Regions from separate parts of the Streptomyces sp. NPDC051064 genome, predicted to be linked through region 1. Evidence: predicted binding sites of a transcription regulator. Region 1 holds the regulator's gene; the other holds the start of a gene.
The links. Region 1 encodes HspR, which represses chaperone genes until heat shock. Its sites were predicted from a motif close to TTGAGNNNNNNNNNCTCAA; they were not measured.

Region 1 (11,154 bases):
CCGGCGAGATCGCGGGCCTGAACGTCCTGCGTATCGTCAACGAGCCGACCGCCGCCGCCCTGGCGTACGGGCTCGACAAGGACGACCAGACGATCCTCGTCTTCGACCTCGGTGGCGGCACCTTCGACGTGTCCCTCCTGGAGATCGGCGACGGCGTCGTCGAGGTGAAGGCCACCAACGGTGACAACCACCTCGGCGGTGACGACTGGGACCAGCGGGTCGTCGACTACCTGGTGAAGCAGTTCGCCAACGGGCACGGCGTGGACCTGTCCAAGGACAAGATGGCTCTCCAGCGTCTCCGCGAGGCCGCGGAGAAGGCGAAGATCGAGCTCTCGTCCTCGACCGAGACCACGATCAACCTGCCCTACATCACGGCGTCCGCCGAGGGCCCGCTGCACCTGGACGAGAAGCTCACGCGCTCGCAGTTCCAGCAGCTGACCGCGGACCTCCTGGACCGCTGCAAGAACCCGTTCCACAACGTCATCAAGGACGCGGGCATCCAGCTCTCCGAGATCGACCACGTCGTTCTCGTCGGTGGCTCGACCCGTATGCCGGCCGTCGCCGAGCTCGTCAAGGAGCTCACGGGCGGCCAGGACGCCAACAAGGGTGTGAACCCGGACGAGGTCGTCGCCATCGGCGCCTCGCTCCAGGCCGGTGTCCTCAAGGGCGAGGTCAAGGACGTCCTGCTCCTCGACGTGACCCCGCTGTCCCTCGGCATCGAGACCAAGGGAGGGATCATGACGAAGCTCATCGAGCGCAACACCACGATCCCGACCAAGCGTTCCGAGATCTTCACGACGGCCGAGGACAACCAGCCGTCCGTGCAGATCCAGGTCTACCAGGGCGAGCGCGAGATCGCGGCGTACAACAAGAAGCTCGGGATGTTCGAGCTCACCGGTCTGCCGCCGGCCCCGCGTGGTGTGCCGCAGATCGAGGTCGCTTTCGACATCGACGCCAACGGCATCATGCACGTCGCTGCCAAGGACCTCGGCACCGGAAAGGAGCAGAAGATGACCGTCACCGGTGGCTCCTCGCTGCCGAAGGACGAGGTCAACCGGATGCGCGAAGAGGCCGAGCAGTACGCCGACGAGGACCACCGCCGTCGCGAGGCCGCCGAGTCGCGCAACCAGGGCGAGCAGCTCGTCTACCAGACGGAGAAGTTCCTCAAGGACAACGAGGACAAGGTCCCCGGCGATGTGAAGACGGAGGTGGAGACCGCGCTCACCGAGCTGAAGGAGAAGCTCAAGGGCGAGGACACCGCCGAGATCCGCACCGCCACCGAGAAGGTCGCGGCCGTCTCCCAGAAGCTGGGCCAGGCGATGTACGCCAACACCCAGTCCGAGGGTGCGACGCCGGGTGCCGAGGCGCCGGGCGACGACCAGGCCAAGGCCGCTGACGACGACGTCGTCGACGCCGAGATCGTGGACGACGAGAAGGACACGAAGGGCGGTGCGGCGTGACCGAGGAGACTCCGGGCTTCGACGAGAAGCCTGACGTCCCCTCCGGCGCCGATGCCGACGACGCCGAGCCGAAGGCCGCCACCCCCTCCGAGGAGGAGGCGGCGGCCCCGGCCGGGGACGTACAGCAGACAGTGGCCCTGACGGCCCAGCTGGACCAGGTCCGTACGGCGCTCAACGAGCGCACGGGCGACCTCCAGCGGCTCCAGGCCGAGTACCAGAACTACCGTCGTCGGGTCGAGCGCGACCGGGTCACGGTCAAGGAGGTCGCTGCGGCGGGTCTCCTGACCGACCTCCTGCCCGTGCTCGACGACATCGGCCGGGCGCGGGAGCACGGCGAGCTCGTCGGCGGCTTCAAGGCCGTGGCCGAGTCGGTGGAGACGGTCGTCGCGAAGATCGGCCTCCAGCAGTTCGGCAAGGAGGGCGAGCCCTTCGACCCGACGATCCACGAGGCCCTGATGCACTCGTACGCGCCGGACGTCACCGAGACGACCTGCGTGGCGATCCTGCAGCCTGGGTACCGCATCGGGGAGCGCACCATCCGCCCCGCGCGGGTGGCCGTGGCCGAGCCGCAGCCGGGCGCCACGCCCGCGGCGGCGAAGGAAGAGAAGGCAGACGACGAGGAGAGCGGTGGCACCGAAGAGGTCTGACATTCCGTCCGACCACAGCGGTGAACACCGACGGGGCGTGCGGTCGGCCACAGGGCCGGCCGCACGGCCGATCGTCCGGAAGGAGGGACGTCGATGAGCACGAAGGACTTCGTCGAGAAGGACTACTACAAGGTTCTCGGCGTCCCCAAGGACGCCACCGACGCCGAGGTCAAGAAGGCGTACCGGAAGCTCGCCCGCGAGTACCACCCGGACGCCAACAAGGGTGACGCCAAGGCCGAGGAGCGCTTCAAGGAGATCTCCGAGGCGAACGACATCCTCGGCGACCCCAAGAAGCGCAAGGAGTACGACGAGGCGCGCGCCCTCTTCGGCAACGGAGGCTTCCGGGCGGGTCCCGGCGGTGCGGGCGGCAACTTCAACTTCGACCTGGGCGACCTCTTCGGGGGCGCCCCGGGCGGTGGCCAGGGCGCCGGCGCCGGCGGTTTCGGCGGTGGCGGACTGGGCGATGTCTTCGGCGGACTGTTCAACCGCGGTGGCGCGGGCACCCGCGTCCAGCCGCGCCGTGGCCAGGACATCGAGTCCGAGGTGACGCTCAGCTTCACCGAGGCGGTCGACGGGGCCACGGTCCCGCTGCGGATGTCCAGCCAGGCCCCCTGCAAGGCGTGTTCGGGCACCGGTGACAAGAACGGCACCCCGAGGGTCTGTCCGACCTGTGTCGGCACCGGGCAGGTGTCGCGAGGCACCGGCGGCGGATTCTCGCTCACCGATCCCTGTGTGGACTGCAAGGGCCGCGGCCTCATCGCCCAGGACCCCTGCGAGGTCTGCAAGGGCAGCGGCCGGGCGAAGTCCGCCCGCACCATGCAGGTCAGGATTCCCGCCGGCGTCCTGGACAACCAGCGGATCCGGCTGCGCGGGAAGGGCAGCCCGGGAGAGCGCGGCGGCCCGGCCGGCGACCTGTACGTCGTCGTCCACGTCGACGCCCACCCGGTGTTCGGCCGCAAGGGCGACAACCTCACGGTCACCGTGCCCGTCACCTTCCCGGAGGCGGCGCTCGGCGGCGAGGTGAAGGTGCCCACCCTCGGCGGGCCTCCCGTCACCCTGAAGCTTCCGGCCGGAACGCCCAACGGACGTACGATGCGGGCCCGGGGCAAGGGCGCGGTCCGCAAGGACGGCACCCGGGGCGACCTCCTGGTCACCGTCGAGGTGTCCGTGCCCACGGACCTCGGCGCGGACGCTCAGGACGCGCTGGAGGCCTACCGGAAGTCGACCGCGGGGGAGGACCCGCGGGCGGAGCTGTTCCAGGCTGCGAAGGGAGCTTGAGATGGACGGCCGTCGACGCAATCCGTACCAGCTGACCGACGAATCACCGGTCTACGTGATCTCGATCGCGGCCCAGCTCTCGGGCCTGCACCCGCAGACACTGCGCCAGTACGACCGCCTCGGCCTGGTCTCGCCCGACCGCACGGCCGGGCGCGGCCGGCGCTACTCGGCCCGTGACATCGAACTGCTGCGTACGGTTCAGCAGCTGTCACAGGACGAGGGCATCAACCTCGCGGGCATCAAGCGCATCATCGAGCTGGAGAACCAGGTCGCCGCGCTCCAGCAGCGCGTCGCCGAGCTCTCGGCGGCGGTGGACGGCGCGGCGGTCGCCATGCAGCAGCGTGAGGCCCAGGTACACGCCTCCTACCGGCGTGATCTGGTGCCGTACCAGGATGTGCAGCAGACGAGCGCCCTGGTGGTCTGGCGGCCGAAGAGGCCGAAGAACTGATCCGGCCGGGAAGGGCCCGCCCCTGAGTCTCACGACTCGGAGGCGGGCCCTTCCCGCGTGGCCGTGGCGTCGTCCACGGCACCGGACCGCACGATGCCGGACCGCACGATGAGGACCCCGAGATGGGTCCGGCTGGTGGCGCCCAGGGTCTGCATCAGCCTGGCGATGTGGGAGCGGCAGGTGCGGACGCTGATGCCCAGCTTGCGGGCCACCGCGTCGTCGACGTGGCCCTCGCTGAGGAGCCGGGCGATGCTCTGCTGCACGGCCGTGACCTGGATCCCAGGGGTGGTCGTGGGGAGCTGCCGGGTGAGCGGGACGGCCTGGGCCCAGAGGACCTCGTAGACCTGGACGAGGTAGCGGACGAGGGCGGGGTGCCGGATCTCCAGCGCCACGTCGTGCTCGGGGCCGGCCGGTATGTAGGCGATGCTGCGGTCGAAGATGATGAGCCGTTCGACGCTCTGCTCCACGGTACGGATCTGGAGGCAGTCGGGCGGTACCTGTGCCACGTACTCCTTGACCCGTGAGTTGTAGCGCGCCGGATGCTGGTAGATGTGCCGCAGGCGGGCTCCTCCCGCGATGGCCGCACGGGCGTTGTCCAGGCCCTGCCGCATGTTGTGCTCCAGCCGATTGCCCCCGGGCTGCGCCGTGAGTACCTCTTCTCGCGCACGGAGGGAGGCTTCCTGGAGAGCGGACACGATCAGCGGTCTCCCCTCGAGCACGGTGATCGCCAGATTGGGGTCCTCGTCCGCGACGGAGGCCAGCGGGGTGAGCGCCCGGCTCAGCGCGGTGCTCAGCTGTATCCGCTCGTCGATCTCGCGGGCGATGGGCTGCAGCAGGTGGGCCAGCGCGGCGGACGGCGGGACGGGGCGCAGCCAGGCGTCGTCGCCCGTGTCGGGGTGTACGAGGGCCATGTCGATCAGGCACGGCGCCGGTGCCAGGGCTGCGCGGGAGACGCCGCCCGCGCGGAGCGCCTCCTCGTACAGCTGGATCGCCGGGGCGCACAGCTCTCTGGGGCCGTGCGAATGTGCCGGGTTTGTCTCAGCAGACTCCATTTGATGACCCCTCACTTCGTGCAGTGCAGAAAGATGACGGTGGCGGAAGCGGCGCCGGCGGGGGAGTGTGGGCAGGCCGGGCCAGGGGGGAACTCGCCCGGCTCGACACGGGCGTGGCTGTGCTCTCTCCTCGGGCGCGGACAGGTCCTCCGGGTTCCGGGGCGGGGGTGGCGTGGGCCTCGCAGGCTCAGGAGTCCTGGTCCAGGATTCCCGAACGTGCGATCAGGTAGCCGAGTTGGGCGCGGCTGGTGCTTCCCAGGGTGGCCGACAGCTTGGCGACGTGGGCACGGCAGGTGCGGACGTTCATGCCGAGACGGCGGGCGATGGAGTCGTCCACGTGGCCTTCGACAAGGAGTTGCGCGATGGAGCGCTGGACCCCGCTGATCCCCTCGGGGGTCGGCTCGTACTTGATCTCCTCCAGAAGCGGTGCGGCCCTGGTCCAGAGCTGCTCGAAGACCTTGGCCAGGTACTCGACCAGGCCGGGGTGCCGTAGCTCCAGGGCGACCATGCGGTCGTCCTGGGCGGGAATGAAGGCGACGGTGCGGTCGAAGACGATCAGACGTTCGATGAGCTCTTCGAGGGTGCGGATCTCCACGTGGTCGCCGGCCATGCGTTCGGCGTAGGCCAGCGTGCTCTGGCTGTGGCGCGCGGTGTGCTGGTACAGGGTGCGGATCCTGATGCCGCGGTCCACGACGGACAGACCGCGCTCCAGCGACCTGCTGAGGATGTCCTCGGGCCTCCCTCCCCCCGGCTGGACGGTGAGGACTTCGGAACGGCACTCCGCGGTCGCGAGATCGAGGGACGCGTTGATCCGGTTGACGCCCTCCAGCACGGTGATGGCGTGGTTGGCGGACGGGCCCTGTGCGCTGATGTCCATGAAGGGCTCGAAGCACTCGGCCAGCGCCAGCGAATGCCTGCGGCGTTCCTGGATTTCGCGTTCTATGGGATGCAGGTGCTGCGCCAGGGCCGCCGACGGTGCGACGGGCCGGAGCCAGTCGGCGGCGTCGGGATCGGGGTGCAGCAGTGCGAACTCGATCAGGCAGGGCGCCGGCTCCACTTCGGCGCGGGCGATGCGTCCGGTGCGCAGCGCTATGGCGTAAAGGCGTGCTCCGTCGTCACATAGTTCGGCAATCCCGTGAGGATGTGTCGGTTTTGTGGTACTTGCGGCCATATCTCCACCCCCCAGGTTCCTGAACTTGCAGGAACATGATGCATCGACGCAGTGGTGTTCGAGTGCCCAGGTGAGACATCGTCTTCAGTGCGGGGGAGAAGAATCCACAAGTGAGGACGAAGCCGACTATGTACAAGCGAATGCTTCGCTCGGCGCTTGCCGCCTCGTTCGTCGCGGCCATGGGTTTGGGGCTGTCGAGCGCAGGCGACATCGGCTGGAGCGGCGAGGCGGCTGCTGCGCCGAGCGACATCGGCTGGAACGTGCAGGCAGCCGCACCGGAGGACATCGGGTGGGTCGCTCCCGCGAGCGGCCAGGGGGACATCGGCTGGGTAGCACCCGCACGTGGGCAGGGGGACATCGGCTGGACCGCCCCGGCCGACATCGGCTGGACCGCTCCGACCGGCACCGCGGCATGACCACTCCACCGGACGACCGCACCTTCCGGCGGGAGATGGCCACGGCATATCGCTCAGGGTGGCATTTCATCGATCTGCTCACGGCACTTACCCGCCAGGGCGATTCGTTGATGGTCACCCTGTTCGGAGAGCCGATTGTCGTCGTGATGGAAACGGATGACGATATCCGCGCCTATCGCTGTCTTCGCCGGCCACGCGGAGCGCCGCAACCGGTTCGCTGTGCCGTGAGGTACGGCATGATTTTCGTAAATCTCGATCAGCGCGACCATGAACTGTTCGAGCAAGAAGCCATTTCCGCCACCCCCCGCAGTGCCTGAACGATTCCCCCGTCGTTCCATATCGTTCCGGCACTTCCCCCACACAGCGGCGCCATCGTGACCTGAACACGATGGCGCCGTTGTGCTGCCCGGAATCAATTCGGCATTTCTAAGAGCTGTCCCGTCATCCCTGGCGGGCGCACGGATTACGGGACAGCCCTCAGGCGTTTCCGAGCGCCCTGTCGACGGCGATCTCGATGACGACCCGCTCCGGGTTGTGCCGCGGGGTGCGCTCGTAGCGTTCCGCGTAGCGGCGTACCGCGTCCTGGACCTCCTCGGGCTCCGTCCGGACCACCGCCCGGCCCTCCAGGGTCGCCCAGCGGCGCCCCTCCATCTGGCAGACCGCGACCCGCGCGCCCCCAGGGCCCGCCGCCCGGACGTGGGCGGCCTTTCTGGTGTTCCCGCCGGTGATGACGCGGGCGAGCCGCGTCTCCGGGTCGTAGGTCACCCCCACGGGCACCACATGCGGTGTGCCGTCCGGGCGGAGCGTGGTCAGGGTGCACACATGGCGTTCCCGCCAGAAGGCGAGGTATCCGGGGCCGGGATTGCGTACGTCAGGCATGGGGTCAGCCTAGAGAGGGGGCATACGGACGAGGAGGGAAGGCGCCGTACCGGCCTTGAGTGGAATAGACTCAACTTTGTACCCGTTGTTCGAGTCATAGTTCCGTGAAGCACCAGCACGAGGAGGAGACAGCGCCCGTGGACGCCGAGCTGACCAACAAGAGCCGGGACGCCCTGAACACGGCCACCACCAGGGCCGTCAAGGACGGTCATCCCGATCTGACCCCCGGGCACCTGCTGCTTGCGCTGCTCGCGGGCGAGGACAACGCGAACATCACCGACCTGCTGGCCGCCGTCGAGGCCGATCAGGTGGCCGTACGCGAGGAAACCGAGCGGCTCCTGGGCTCGCTGCCCAGCGTGACCGGCTCGACCGTCGCCCCGCCGCAGCCGAGCCGCGACATGCTCGCCGTCATCGCCGACGCCGACCAGCGCGCCAAGGAGCTCGGCGACGACTATCTCTCCACCGAGCACCTGCTGATCGCCCTCGCGGCGAAGGGCGGCCGAGCCGGTGAGATCCTCGACAATCAGGGAGCCAGTGCGAAGAAGCTGCTGGACGCATTCGAGAAGAGCAGGGGAGGGCGCCGGGTGACCACTCCCGACCCCGAGGGCCAGTACAAGGCGCTGGAGAAGTTCGGTACGGACTTCACGGCCGCCGCCCGCGAGGGCAAGCTCGACCCGGTCATCGGCCGCGACCAGGAGATCCGCCGCGTCGTGCAGGTGCTGTCGCGCCGTACGAAGAACAACCCGGTGCTCATCGGCGAGCCCGGCGTCGGCAAGACGGCGGTCGTCGAGGGCCTCGCCCAGCGCATCGTCAAGGGCGACGTACCCGAGTCCCTGCGGAACAAGCGGCTCGTCTCCCTGGACCTCGGAGCGATGGTCGCGGGCGCCAAGTACCGCGGCGAGTTCGAGGAACGCCTCAAGACCGTCCTCTCCGAGATCAAGGAGAGCGACGGGCAGATCATCACCTTCATCGACGAGCTGCACACCGTCGTCGGCGCGGGCGCCGGCGGCGACTCCGCGATGGACGCGGGCAACATGCTCAAGCCGATGCTCGCCCGTGGTGAGCTCCGCATGGTCGGCGCCACCACGCTGGACGAATACCGCGAGCGCATCGAGAAGGACCCCGCCCTGGAGCGCCGCTTCCAGCAGGTCATGGTCGCCGAGCCGTCCGTCGAGGACACCATCGCCATCCTGCGTGGCCTCAAGGGCCGCTACGAGGCGCACCACAAGGTCCAGATCGCCGACTCCTCGCTGGTGGCCGCCGCGACGCTCTCGGACCGCTACATCACCTCCCGGTTCCTCCCCGACAAGGCCATCGACCTCGTCGACGAGGCGGCCTCCCGGCTCCGCATGGAGATCGACTCCTCCCCCCTGGAGATCGACGAGCTCCAGCGGTCCGTCGACCGTCTGCACATGGAGGAGCTGGCGCTCAAGAACGAGAGCGACGAGGGCTCCAAGCAGCGTCTGGAGAAGATCCGCCGCGACCTCGCCGACAAGGAGGAGGAGCTGCGCGGCCTCACCGCCCGCTGGGAGAAGGAGAAGCAGGGCCTGAACCGCGTCGGTGAGCTCAAGGAGCGCCTCGACGAGCTGCGCGGCCAGGCCGAACGCGCCCAGCGCGACGGCGACTTCGACACCGCCTCCAAGCTGTTGTACGGAGAGATCCCCGGCCTGGAGCGGGAGCTGGCCGAGGCCGACGAGGCCGAGCAGGAGGCCGCCCAGGACAAGGACACCATGGTCAAGGAGGAGGTCGGCCCGGACGACATCGCCGACGTCGTCGGAGCCTGGACCGGGATCCCGGCCGGACGCCTCCTGGAGGGCGAGACCCAGAAGCTGCTGCGGATGGAGTCGGAGCTGGGCAGGCGGCTGATCGGCCAGACCGAGGCCGTGCGCTCCGTGTCGGACGCCGTACGGCGCACCCGCGCGGGGATCGCCGACCCCGACCGCCCCACCGGCTCGTTCCTCTTCCTCGGCCCGACCGGGGTCGGCAAGACGGAGCTGGCCAAGGCGCTCGCGGACTTCCTGTTCGACGACGAGCGGGCCATGATCCGCATCGACATGAGCGAGTACGGCGAGAAGCACAGCGTCGCCCGTCTCGTCGGGGCCCCGCCCGGCTACGTCGGCTACGAGGAGGGCGGCCAGCTCACGGAGGCGGTCCGCCGCCGCCCGTACAGCGTCGTGCTGCTGGACGAGGTCGAGAAGGCCCACCCCGAGGTCTTCGACATCCTGCTCCAGGTGCTCGACGACGGCCGGCTCACCGACGGCCAGGGCCGGACGGTGGACTTCCGCAACACCATCCTGATCCTCACGTCGAACCTCGGCAGCCAGTTCCTGGTCGATCCCCTGATCGAGCCCGAGGCGAAGAAGGAGCGGGTCCTGGGCGTCGTACGGGCCTCGTTCAAGCCGGAGTTCCTCAACCGGCTCGACGACCTGGTCGTCTTCTCCGCCCTGTCCGGAGACGAGCTGGCTCACATCGCGGGGCTCCAGGTGGCCCGTCTCGCCGGCCGGCTGGCCGACCGGCGGATCCAGCTCGACGTCACCCCGGACGCCCTGGCCTGGCTGGCCGAGGAGGGCAACGACCCGGCGTACGGCGCCCGGCCGCTGCGCCGGCTCATCCAGACCGCGATCGGCGACCGGCTCGCGAAGGAGATTCTGGCGGGCGAGGTCAAGGACGGCGACACGGTCCGGGTGGACCGGGCCGGCGACGGACTGATCGTGGGCACCGCGACCGCGGTGAAGACGCTGTAGGCGGTAGCCGGTGACCTGTGTCCCCGGCCGGAGGACCTCTCGTCCCCGGCCGGGGACACACGTGTGTACGGCCCGTGTCCGCATTGATGTGTGCATCCGGCACGCATCATCGGTGGAACCGCCCACTAAATTGAGCCGAAAATTTCCGTTCCGTGGCTGATTGGGGGGACGCGATACGGGCCGGAACTCGCTTTTTGTACCGCGGCGATACATATCTGTGTGCTCGGGCGGAACCGCCGGGTCGGCTGTTCGGGTGATCGTGTTCCGCGCAATATCAGGACACTTTGGGCCCATTTCCTTTGCGGCGGCGGTGGCCGGTCCGAATTCCGAAGCCGGTAAGGTACGCGCATGACGGAGCGGATACCCGGTGAGCAGAGTGCGGAGCCGAAGGATTGCAAAAGTGACAGCCTCATTCGCCTGAGCGAATTTCGTACGCTGTGGGCGGCTTTTGCTCAGTCGGTGCTGGGTGACCAGCTGGCGCGGGTGGCGCTGTCGCTGCTGGTGTTCGAACGCACCGAGTCGGCCGGCTGGACCGCGGCGACCTACGCCCTGACGAGTCTGCCCGCGCTGCTGTCCGGGGTGCTCCTCACCGGTCTCGCCGACCGCTTCCCCCGGCGCACGGTCATGATCAGCTGCGATCTGGTGCGCGCCGTCCTCGTCGGACTCATGGCCCTGCCCGGTACGCCCTTGCCGCTGCTCGCAGGGCTCCTGGTGCTGGCCCAGCTCGCCGAGGCGCCTTTCGGGGCGTCGCAGGGTGCCCTCATGCCGGCCGTCCTGGGCGAGCGCCTGTACGAGCGGGGCCAGCGGGTCATGCTGATCACCCATCAGGCCGGACAGCTGGTCGGCTTCGCCGTCGGAGGGGTGCTCGTCGTCTGGCTGGGCAGCCATGTCTCCCTCGGGCTGAACGCGGTGACGTTCCTGATCTCCGCGGCCCTGATCAGACTGGGTGTGAAGGCGAGGCCGGTGGACAAGGAAGCCGACGCCCCGCCGAAGCGGATGCACACCCAGGTGGGGAAGGCCGCCGCACTGATCTGGTCGGACCCCCGGCTGCGGTCGCTG
Region 2 (11,154 bases), on a different contig from region 1:
GGTGCCGCCGGTGCGGTAACCGCGCAGCTGCGACATGTTGAGCGTCTCGGCGACGACGCCCTGGCCCGCGAAGGCCGCGTCGCCGTGGAGCGCGACGGGCAGGACCGTGAAGTCCGTGCCGCCCTTGTTGATGATGTCCTGCTTGGCGCGGGCGATGCCCTCGAGGACCGGGTCGACGGCCTCCAGGTGCGAGGGGTTGGCGGCCAGCGAGACCTTGATCTGCTCGCCGTCCAGACCGGTGAAGGTGCCCTCGGCGCCGAGGTGGTACTTGACGTCACCGGAGCCGTGCATCGACCGCGGGTCGAGGTTGCCCTCGAACTCCCGGAAGATCTGCGCGTACGACTTGCCGACGATGTTCGCCAGGACGTTCAGCCGGCCGCGGTGGGCCATGCCGATGACGACCTCGTCGAGGCGGGCCTCGGCGGCGGAGTCGATGACCGCGTCGAGCAGCGGGATGACGGACTCGCCGCCCTCCAGCGAGAACCGCTTCTGGCCGACGTACTTGGTCTGCAGGAACGTCTCGAACGCCTCGGCGGCGTTGAGGCGGCGCAGGATACGCAGCTGCTCCTCGCGCTCCGGAGCCGGGCGCGGACGCTCCACCCGGTCCTGGAGCCACTTCCGCTCCTTCGGCTCCTGGATGTGCATGAACTCGATGCCGGTGGTGCGGCAGTACGACTCACGCAGGACGCCGAGGATGTCGCGGAGCTTCATCATCGTCTTGCCGGCGAAACCGCCGACCGCGAAGTCCCGCTCCAGGTCCCACAGGGTGAGGCCGTGCTCGGTGATGTCCAGGTCGGGGTGCTTGCGCTGGCGGTACTCCAGCGGGTCGGTGTCGGCCATCACGTGACCGCGGACCCGGTAGGAGTGGATCAGCTCGAAGACCCGCGCGGCCTTGGTGACGTCGTCGTCGTGCGAGGCGTCGATGTCCTTGAGCCAGCGGACCGGCTCGTAGGGGATGCGCAGCGCCTTGAAGATCTCGTCGTAGAAGTCGTTCTCGCCGAGCAGCAGCTGGGCCAGGACGCGGAGGAACTCGCCGGACGCGGCGCCCTGGATGACCCGGTGGTCGTACGTCGAGGTCAGGGTCATGACCTTCGAGATGCCCAGCTTGTTCAGGGTGTCCTGCGAGGTGCCCTGGAACTCCGCCGGGTAGTCCATCGCGCCGACGCCCATGATGAGGCCCTGTCCGGGCATCAGGCGGGGCACCGAGTGGACGGTGCCGATGCCGCCGGGATTCGTCAGCGAGGCGGTGACCCCGGAGAAGTCGTCCATGCCGAGCTTGCCGACACGGGCCCTGCGGACGATGTCCTCGTAGGCCTGCCAGAACTCGAAGAAGTTGAGCGTCTCGGCCTTCTTGATGGCCGCGACGACCAGCTGGCGGTCGCCGTTCGGCTTCACCAGGTCGATGGCCAGGCCGAGGTTGACGTGCTCGGGCTTGACCAGGGTCGGCTTGCCGTCCTTCACCGCGAAGGAGTAGTTCATCGACGGCATGGCCTTGAGGGCCTGCACCATCGCGTACCCGATGAGGTGCGTGAAGGAGATCTTCCCGCCGCGGGCGCGCTTCAGGTGGTTGTTGATGACGATGCGGTTGTCGAAGAGCAGCTTCACCGGCACGGCGCGGACCGACGTGGCCGTCGGCAGCTCCAGGGAGGCGTTCATGTTCTTCGCGACGGCGGCCGACGGGCCGCGCAGCGTCACGTACTCCGGGCCGGCGGGGGCCTCGGCCGGGGCATCCGTCTTCGCGGGTGCCGGAGCCGCCTTCGCGGGCGCTGCATTCGCGGGAGCGGCGGGAGCGGCCGGTGCCTTCGCCGGGGCCGACGGAGCGGCGGCCGCGGGCTTCGCCGGCGCCGCGGGGGGCGCGGCCGGAGCTGGCGTCGCGGCCTGTGCCGGAGCGGTGTTGTTCACGGTGTTCGCGGCCGGGGCCGGGGTCACCGCTCCCGCAGGTGCGGGGACAGGCTTGTCCGCCGTGCCGGTCGTACCCGGCTTGTAGTCGGCGAAGAAGTCCCACCAGGCGCGGTCGACCGAATTCGGGTCCTGGAGGTACTGCTGGTAGATCTCGTCGACGAGCCACTCATTGGGGCCGAAAGCGGCTGCCGGGTTGGACCCGGAGCCTGCTTCTTGATCGGTCGAGATGCTCGAGTTACTGGGGGACTGAGACGACACGGCGGCAACCGCCCTCTTCCGCTTCACAAGGTGATGGACAGCGGAAATCAAGGCTACGCCTCCCGAGCCGTTACGTGCAGGCCGGGCCGGTCTTCGTCGTGCACATCACATCGGAAGGCGGGTTTCGGCGCACGAAATGGCGGGAAACAAGCAGGGTTCCGCTGCCCTTCGGGCACGCGAGGCCTGAGCTCAGGCCCCCTGGACCGTATCTCTTTCCCGGACGGTAGGGAGAACGGGGCCCTCCGCTTCGAACGCGGGGTCAACCGTGCGTCTGAGCGTTCCCCGGAAGGGTGACCTGGATTCGGCAGCCACGGGCGGATTCGGCCACGCCGATGCGCCCGCCGTGCAGATCCACCGCCCAGCGGGCGATCGCGAGCCCGAGCCCCGTACCGCCGTCGGAGCCCGGCCCGTGCGGGGAGGGTGCCTGGCCGCGGTTGAAGCGCTCGAAGACCCGGTGGCGCTCCGCCTCCGGGATGCCGGGGCCTTCGTCGACGACCTCCAGCTCCAGCGACTCGGGGTACTCCCCGCGCCGCGCCAGCACCGTGACCCGCCCGTGCGGCGGGCTGTGCTTGACGGCGTTGTCGATGAGGTTGGCGACCACCTGGTGCAGGCGTTCCGCGTCGGCGTACGCCGTCAGCTCGGGCGGCGACACGTCGAGGTGCAGATGGACGTCCGTACGGGAGTGGTTGCCCGAGCCGGAGGAGAGCCGACGCTGCGAGGCGGCGAGATTGGCTTCCTTCAGCACGCCCGACAGATACGGCCAGACCTCGAAGCGGCGCGCCTTGATCGCCACCACGCCGTTGTCCAGCCGGGAGAGGTCCAGCAGGGTCTCCACCAGTCTGCCCAGGCGTTCGGTCTGTTTCAGCGCCGTACGCATCGTCTCGGGATCGGCGGCGGACACCCCGTCCACCACGTTCTCCAGGACGGCTCTGAGCGCCGCGATCGGTGTGCGCAGCTCATGGGAGACGTTCGCCACCAGCTCCTTGCGGTGCCGGTCCTCCGCCTCCAGATCGTCCGTCATGCGGTTGATCGTCTGCGCCAGGTCGCCGAGCTCGTCACGCCGTCCGGCGCCGCTCACCCGTCTCGTGTAGTCGCCGTGCGAGATCGACCGGGCGACGGCGCGCATCTCGTCCAGTGGCGCGGTCAGGCCGTGCGCCACGAACTGGGTGATCAGCAGGGTCGCGATCACCGAGAAGACCGTGATGAACCGGAATTCGGTTCTGGTCCGCAGGGCGACGATCAGCAGTCCGGTCGTGATGAACACGGAGACCACGACGAGCGTGCCCAGCTTGGCCTTGATCGAGAAGGGCCGCAGTCCCGAGCCGGGCGGCGTCATGGCGCTGGTGTCTCCAGGGCGTAGCCGACGCCGTGCACGGTACGGATCCGCTCGGCGCCGATCTTCCGGCGCAGAGCCTTGATGTGACTGTCGACCGTACGGGTCCCGGAGGCGTCCGCCCAGTCCCAGACCTCGGCCAGCAGCTGCTCCCGGGACAGCACCGCGCGCGGTGTGTTGGCCAGGCAGACCAGCAGGTCGAACTCGGTCGGGGTGAGGTGGACGTCGTCGGCGCGCACCCTGACGCGGCGCTGCGCGTGGTCGATCTCCAGCTCGCCGAGGCGCAGGATGCCGCTGCGAGGCGTCACCGCGGCCAGCGCGGCCCGCTCGACCCGGCGCAGCAGGACGTGGACCCGCGCCGCCAGCTCCCGCATCGAGAACGGCTTGGTCATGTAGTCGTCGGCGCCGACCCCGAGCCCGACCAGCATGTCGGTCTCGTCGTCGCGTGCGGTGAGCATCAGCACCGGCACGGGGCGCTGAGCCTGCACACGACGGCAGACCTCCAGGCCGTCGAAGCCGGGAAGCATGATGTCGAGCACCATCAGGTCGGGCTGCCACGCCTCGGCCGCGTCCACGGCCGCGGGCCCGTCCAGTGCGGTCTGCACCAGGAAGCCCTCGGCCCGCAGCCGGGCGGAAATGGCGTCGACGATTGTTGCGTCGTCCTCTACCACCAGCACCCGGCGCTGAGCCCCGGGGGTGGCCGCGACGCCGTTGTGGGTGGTGTGTGTCTGTTCCATCGCCCCGCCCCTGCCCGTTCTCGCGGAGGCCATTCCCCCGGAGGCACGGTTATCGCTTGTGGATTTCGTCGGTGATCCCTTGTGCCGGTCAGCAGCGTAAAGGCACAGGGCGCCTCTCGGCTACGCAGGGTGTTGTCCGTCGTGAAGGTGTTACCCACGGGAAGGAGGCAGACCGGCCGACTTGTGCCGCCCTATCCATGGGGCGGCGGGGTTGTGAATACCGGGTGGGGGTTCAGCCGTCCCTGAGTGCGAGATGGACCACGTCCGGCACACCTCGGGCAACGGCTACTTCTTCGGTCCTTACCGCGCGGAATCCGGCATTCCGCAGCGCTTCGCCGAACTCGGCGGAGGGCTGCGCGGACCAGACGGCGAGGACTCCACCGGGCGTCAGACGTGCGCGGCAGGCCGCGAGACCGGCGGGTGAATAGAGGTTTCCGTTGTCCTGGGTGACGGTCCAGTCGGGGCCGTTGTCGATGTCCAGGCACAGTGCGTCGTAACGCTCCGTGGTCGTACGGAGATGGGCCAAGAGGTCCGTGCGGAGGATCTCGGTGCGCGGATCGGAGAGCGCCGCCCCGGAGATCAGGCCGAGCGGTCCGTCGAGGTGCCAGTCCACGATGGCCTGCTCCCGCTCGACGACCGCGATCCGGCCCCAGCGCGGCTCGGCGGAGGCCCGCACCAGCGAGAAGCCGACCCCGAGTCCGCCGATCAGCACCGAGGGGCCCGGCCGGGCGGCGGGCAGTGCGGCGAGCGCCGCGTCGATCAGCAGCCGCTCGGAACGCCCGTCGGAGGTGTCCATCAGGAAGCATCCGTTGGCGATGATCTCGAAGTTGTCGCCGTGCTCGCGCAGGACGACCTCGCCGAACGGCCCTTCGCGCCGGTCGAGGACGACGGGGCGGTGGGTGTCTGGGGCGTGCATGGTGCGGTCTCCGGTCTCCGGTCGGCGGCGGTTGGTTCTCCGGGCGTCCATCTTTCCTCGTCGCGGGCCCCCTGGACCAGCGGATTCGCCCGGCCTCACCCCCGTGGCCCCGGTGCTTTCGTCCCGTGGGCCGCGGTGTACTCGGTGGCCAGCCAGGGGCCCAGATCCTCGATGAGCATCGCCAGTACGGCCGGATCGGGCGAGGGGGTGCGTGCCGTGACGGCGGCCGCGTGGACCTGCGCGGCGCGTTCCGGGGCGTCCGGGCGGAAGCGCGCGAACAGCCCGGCGGACCGCCGCAGGTCGCTCGTCCAGCCGCCCCAGACCGGCATGACCAGCGTGAACGCGGACCGGACGAGATGCCGGGCGACGCGCCGGCTCAGCCTGAGGCGCGCCTCGTCGGTGGCGGCTTCGGCGGCCCGGGCGCGCCACCGGGGGAGCACGAGCGCCAGGTCGCCGTTGGTCTCACGGGCGAGCAGCGAGGTCGGCCGGTAGCGCGGCAGGAACGAGGCCAGATCCTCGCCCAGCAGCGGAGTGCAGAGGCAGGCGACGAAGAAGCCGACGTCATGGCGCTCCGCTTCGCTGAGCACGGAGCGGACGGGCGAGAGGAGCAGGCCGCCCCCCTCGATCACGGCGAAGTCGGCGTCCAGGGCGGCGGCGGTCTCCTCGGCCGCCGCCCGGTCCGCGTCGGTGGGCTCGTCGTGCAGGACCACCTGGAGATCCAGGTCGGACACCCCGGGAATGGCCGTGCCCCTCGGGATGCTGCCGTAGAGGTAGGCGCTGTGCAGCCGGGAGGGGCCGAAGGCGTCGGGGACGCGTACGCGGACCGCCTCGACCACCGGGGCGAACGGTGCGGCCACGAGGTCGACGGACCCCTCGCGACGGATCGTCCCGTCCGTCGCGAGCCCCTTGTCCTCTCCGTGCATGCCCGGATCCTCGCAGGTGAGGGACGAGGGGTGACGGTGATCGCTGAGAGCGAACAGTGCCCCGGGAACATTCGCAGGCTCACAAGCATTGAGCCCACATAGCTCAACTTGCCTGCCGAAGGGGAGATCATGACTGCTGAGTCGAATGCGTCGAAGGCGTTCACGCCGATCGACCTGCCCGTGCTGCCTCTCGACGACGAGGTCGTGCTGCCCGGAATGGTGGTGCCGCTCGACCTGTCGGACGCGGAGGTGCGCGCCGCGGTGGAGGCCGCGCAGGCGGTCGCGCGGCCCGGAGGCGGCAAGCCCGAGGTGCTGCTCGTGCCGCGCATCGACGGGAATTACACCGGGACCGGCGTCCTGGGCACGGTCGAGCAGGTCGGCCGGCTCTCGGACGGTGACCCGGGCGCCCTCATCAGGGCGCGTGACCGTGTGCGGATCGGAGCCGGGACCAGTGGCCCCGGGAGCGCGCTGTGGGTGGAGGGCGCCAGGATCGAGGTATCCGTGCCCGACCCCTTGCCCGGTTCCGCCGCCGAGCTCGCCAAGGAGTACAAGGCGCTCGCCACCAGCTGGCTGAAGAAGCGTGGCGCCTGGCAGGTCGTCGACCGGGTCCAGCAGATCGAGGACATCTCCGCGCTCGCCGACAACTCCGGGTACTCGCCCTTCCTGACCACCGCTCAGAAGGTCCAGCTGCTGGAGACCGTGGACGCGGTCGCCCGTCTGAAGCTGGCCATCCAGTGGCTCGGCGAGCACCTCGCCGAGCAGGATGTCGCGGAGTCCATCGCGAAGGACGTCCAGGAGGGCGTCGACAAGCAGCAGCGCGAATTCCTGCTGCGGCGCCAGCTCGACGCCGTACGCAAGGAGCTCTCCGAGCTCAACGGCGACCCGGAGGACGAGTCCGACGACTACCGGGCCCGTGTCGAGACCGCCGACCTGCCCGAGCACGTCCGCGAGGCCGCGCTCAAGGAGGTCGAGAAGCTGGAGCGCGCCTCCGACCAGAGCCCCGAGGGCTCCTGGATCCGGACCTGGCTGGACACCGTCCTCGAACTCCCCTGGACCGAGCGGACCGAGGACGCCTACGACATCAAGGGTGCCCAGGAGATCCTGGACGCCGAGCACGCAGGACTCCAGGACGTGAAGGAACGCATCACCGAGTACCTCGCGGTACGCAAGCGGCGTGCCGGACGCGGACTGGGTGTGGTCGGCGGCCGGCGCGGCGGTGCCGTGCTGGCTCTGGTCGGCCCGCCCGGCGTCGGAAAGACGTCGCTCGGCGAGAGCGTCGCGCACGCCATGGGCCGCAAGTTCGTCCGGGTCGCGCTCGGCGGTGTCCGCGACGAGGCCGAGATCCGGGGCCACCGGCGTACGTACGTCGGCGCGCTTCCCGGCCGCATCGTGCGGGCGATCAAGGAGGCCGGCTCGATGAACCCGGTCGTCCTGCTCGACGAGATCGACAAGGTCGGTTCGGACTTCCGGGGCGACCCGGCGGCCGCCCTGCTCGAAGTGCTCGACCCGGCGCAGAACCACACCTTCCGCGACCACTACCTGGAGGTCGAACTCGACCTCAGCGACGTCGTGTTCCTGGCCACGGCCAACGTCCTCGACGCCATTCCGGAGGCCCTGCTCGACCGCATGGAGCTGGTCACGCTGGACGGGTACACCGAGGACGAGAAGGTCGTCATCGCACGGGACCACCTGCTCCCGCGCCAGCTGGAGCGGGCCGGCCTGGAGAAGGACGAGGTCGGGCTCGACGAGTCCGCGCTGCGCAAGCTGGCCGGCGAGTACACCCGGGAGGCCGGGGTGCGCAATCTGGAGCGGGCCGTCGCGCGGCTGCTGCGCAAGGTCGCGGCCCAGCACGAACTGGGCGAGCGGGAGCTCCCGTTCACGGTGGCCGAGGAGGACCTGCGAGGTCTGATCGGCCGGCCGCACCACGTACCCGAGTCCGCCCAGGACCCCGCCGAGCGCCGCACGGCGGTGCCGGGTGTGGCCACCGGGCTCGCAGTGACCGGAGCGGGCGGCGATGTGCTGTTCGTCGAGGCGTCGCTGGCCGACCCGGAGACCGGGGCGTCCGGACTGACCCTGACCGGTCAGCTCGGCGACGTGATGAAGGAGTCCGCGCAGATCGCCCTCAGCTTCCTGCGGTCGCACGGCGCGGAGCTGGAGCTGCCGGTCGCCGACCTCAAGGACCGGGGTGTGCACATCCACTTCCCGGCGGGCGCGGTCCCCAAGGACGGCCCGAGCGCCGGTATCACCCTGACGACGGCGCTGGCCTCGCTGCTCTCCGGACGGCTCGTCCGTACGGATGTGGCGATGACCGGTGAGGTGTCCCTGACCGGCCGGGTGCTGCCGATCGGCGGCCTCAAACAGAAGCTGCTGGCGGCACACCGCGCGGGCATCACCACCGTGGTGATCCCCCAGCGCAACGAGGCCGACCTGGACGACGTCCCGGCCGAGGTGCTGGAGAAGCTGGACGTCCACCCGGTCACCGACGTCCGCCAGGTGCTGGAGATCGCGCTCGCCCCGGCCTCGGCCAGGGTGCGGGAGAGGATCCCGGCTGCCGCGTAGGCGTCATGCTGTGACGGGCGTGGCATCACGCCGACGGCCGGTACGGACGGCCCGCCTTCCCCCCGGAAGGCGGGCCGTTCCGCGTGCCCGGAGGTTCAGGGGCGATAGACCGTGCCGGGCACGGGCTCCGCGGGGGCCATCAGCTGGGGGACCGTCACAAAGGTGTAGCCCTCCTTGTGCAGTGCGTCGATGATGCCCGGCACCGCGGGCACCGTGCCCTTGTAGATGTCGTGCAGCAGGATGATCCCGTCCCTGCCCGCCTGGTCGAGGGTCCGCTTCCTGATCAGCGCGGAGTCGGTCGTCGAGTAGTCCTTGGCCGTCGTGCTCCAGAGGATCTGGGAGAGCCCCAGCTCCTTGCTGATCTCGGAGACCGTGTCGTCGGTGCGGCCCTGCGGCGGGCGCATCAGCCGCGGCTTCCTGCCCGTGATCTCCGCTATCGCGTCCTGGGTCTTCTCCAGTTCGGCGCGTATCTCGTCGGGCTTCTTGTCGGTCAGGATCTCGTGCGACCAGGTGTGGTTGGCGACCTCGTGGCCCTCGGCCTCGATGCGCCGCACGGTGTCGGGGTGTTCGAGCACGTGGTTCTTGCCCAGCAGGAAGAACGTGGCCGGCACCTTCTTCTCCTTGAGGATGTCCAGGAGACGCGGGGTGTCCTCCCCGGGCCCGGCGTCGAACGTCAGGGCGATGCACTTGGCCTTGCGGCAGTCCGCCTGCCCGAAGGAGCCCTTGGCGTCGGAGGCGGCGTCGGCGCGCGCCGACCCGGGAGCCGTCGTCTCCATCGAGCAGCCGCTGAGCGTCAGCGTGAGCACCGTCACAAGAGCGGCAGCCAACCCCGTACCCCACGGAGTCATCTTTCCGGGCACAACAGACACAGCGCGTCACTTCCCCATGGCTCGGCCGCACGCCGGTGGTGCGGCACGCCAGGACTATACATAGTGTGTATACGCATAGTGGATAGTGGGGTGCGGGACAGCACTGAGCCCCGGTGACCTGGAGCTTCGTCACCGGGGCCCGGGTCCTGCGCCGTGCCGGGTCAGCCGTTCGCGAGCGCCACCACGCGGTCGAGCGCGCCGTTGAAGTGGTTGTGGTCGCCGACCGTCGGGCCCGACGACGTGTACTGCCACATCGTGTAGTAGCTCCACCCGGCCGGAAGTTCGCCCACCGTGGTGTTGTAGCGGGCCACCCAGAGCGGGTTGGTGGCGCCGAAGCCCGCGTTGTTGCCCGTGCAGTCCTTCCACCAGCTGGTGGCGGTGTAGATCACCGCGTCCCGTCCGGTCCGCGCCTTGTAGGTGTTCACGAAGTCGCGGATCCAGGCGACCATGCCGGCCTGGGTCTTGCCGTAGCACTGCGCGCCGTACGGATTCCACTCGATGTCCAGCACGCCGGGCAGGGTCCTGCCGTCCTTGGACCAGCCGCCGCCGTTGTCCACGAAGTAGTTCGCCTGGGCCGCGCCGCTGGTCGTGTCCGGAGTGGCGAAGTGGTAAGTGCCCCGGATCATGCCGACGTTGTAGGAGCCGGTGTACTGCTGCGTGAAGTACGTGTTCTTGTAGTACGTCCCCTCGGTGGCCTTGACGTAGGCCCACTTCACGCCGCTGTTCCACAGGGTCGACCAGGCGACGTTGCCCTGGTGGCTGCTGACGTCCACACCTTCGGTCTGGACGGCGTTCGTCCCCGTGGGGGCGCCGCCACCCTGGCCGTCGTGGGCTATGACGCCCTGGCCCATCCTGGCCGTACCCCGTTCGGGGACGGTCGCGGTGTCGGCCGCGGACGCCGTGCCGGGCAGCGTGACCAGGAGGGCGAGGGCGGCGAGGAGTGTGCCCGCCGCGAAGAGGCGGGGGCGGCGGGCTGAAGCTGCGGATCCGGATCTGAGCACGGGCATTGCGTGCCTCCGAGGGCTCGGTGGGGGAGCTCATGGTCCAGGGGCGGGTGCGGGACGCTCCTGCGGTGCGTGCACCATGGTGTGGACATGCCACGCATGGCACCCATGAAGCTACGCACGTAGACCCGCCCTCCGGAAGGGGGCCTGGCCGCTGCCGGAGGTCTACGCCTGCGAAATACTGGCCCAACTGCGGCGATGGCCGGAGGTGAAAGAAACTTTCATCGGCGGGAAAGCGTATGAGGGGTGCTGACGTGCACGGGAGTGGAAGCGACGGTGAACCCGGTGCGATGGCCGGGAGTGGTGTGGACCATGAATTCCTCGCTCTGGAGCGGGAGTTGGCTGTCTTTCTGCGCCGGGCGCGGGCCAATTCGGGGGAGATGGCCCGCGAGGTCCATCCGGATCTGGAAGCCGCGGCCTACGGACTTCTCGTACGCCTGGAGTCCGCCGGGCGGCAGCGTGCCACCGATCTCGCCGCCTACTTCGGCCTGGGCAAGGCGACCGTGAGCCGTCAGCTGCGCGCCCTGGAGGGGCTCGGCCTGGTCGCGCGGGAGACCGACCCGGCGGACGGCCGTGCCTCGCTCGTCCACCTCACCGAGGAGGGCCTCGCGCGCTTCCGCAGCGTCCGTGACGCGCGCCGGGGCCGTTACGCC

Region 2: lon (endopeptidase La) is a predicted target of HspR. The motif match lies at 6,158-6,176, and genes of this name have one in related genera.

What each region holds. Positions count from the first base shown of each region.
Region 1 is NZ_JBITFK010000004.1:204,610-215,763, reverse strand. Features, by position in the region: gene dnaK (molecular chaperone DnaK) at 1-1,460, shown strand, start outside; gene grpE (nucleotide exchange factor GrpE) at 1,457-2,107, shown strand; gene dnaJ (molecular chaperone DnaJ) at 2,201-3,385, shown strand; gene ACIBCU_RS15895 (heat shock protein transcriptional repressor HspR) at 3,387-3,833, shown strand; gene ACIBCU_RS15890 (helix-turn-helix transcriptional regulator) at 3,863-4,885, opposite strand; gene ACIBCU_RS15885 (helix-turn-helix transcriptional regulator) at 5,073-6,056, opposite strand; gene ACIBCU_RS15880 (hypothetical protein) at 6,185-6,472, shown strand; gene ACIBCU_RS15875 ((2Fe-2S)-binding protein) at 6,469-6,789, shown strand; gene ACIBCU_RS15870 (TIGR03618 family F420-dependent PPOX class oxidoreductase) at 6,950-7,351, opposite strand; gene clpB (ATP-dependent chaperone ClpB) at 7,489-10,095, shown strand; gene ACIBCU_RS15860 (MFS transporter) at 10,444-11,154, shown strand, end outside.
Region 2 is NZ_JBITFK010000002.1:832,070-843,223, forward strand. Features, by position in the region: gene ACIBCU_RS10745 (multifunctional oxoglutarate decarboxylase/oxoglutarate dehydrogenase thiamine pyrophosphate-binding subunit/dihydrolipoyllysine-residue succinyltransferase subunit) at 1-2,160, opposite strand, end outside; gene ACIBCU_RS10750 (ATP-binding protein) at 2,420-3,496, opposite strand; gene ACIBCU_RS10755 (response regulator transcription factor) at 3,493-4,230, opposite strand; gene ACIBCU_RS10760 (spermidine synthase) at 4,463-5,146, opposite strand; gene ACIBCU_RS10765 (nucleotidyltransferase domain-containing protein) at 5,242-6,069, opposite strand; gene lon (endopeptidase La) at 6,199-8,628, shown strand; gene ACIBCU_RS10775 (polysaccharide deacetylase family protein) at 8,724-9,476, opposite strand; gene ACIBCU_RS10780 (lysozyme) at 9,659-10,504, opposite strand; gene ACIBCU_RS10785 (MarR family winged helix-turn-helix transcriptional regulator) at 10,792-11,154, shown strand, end outside.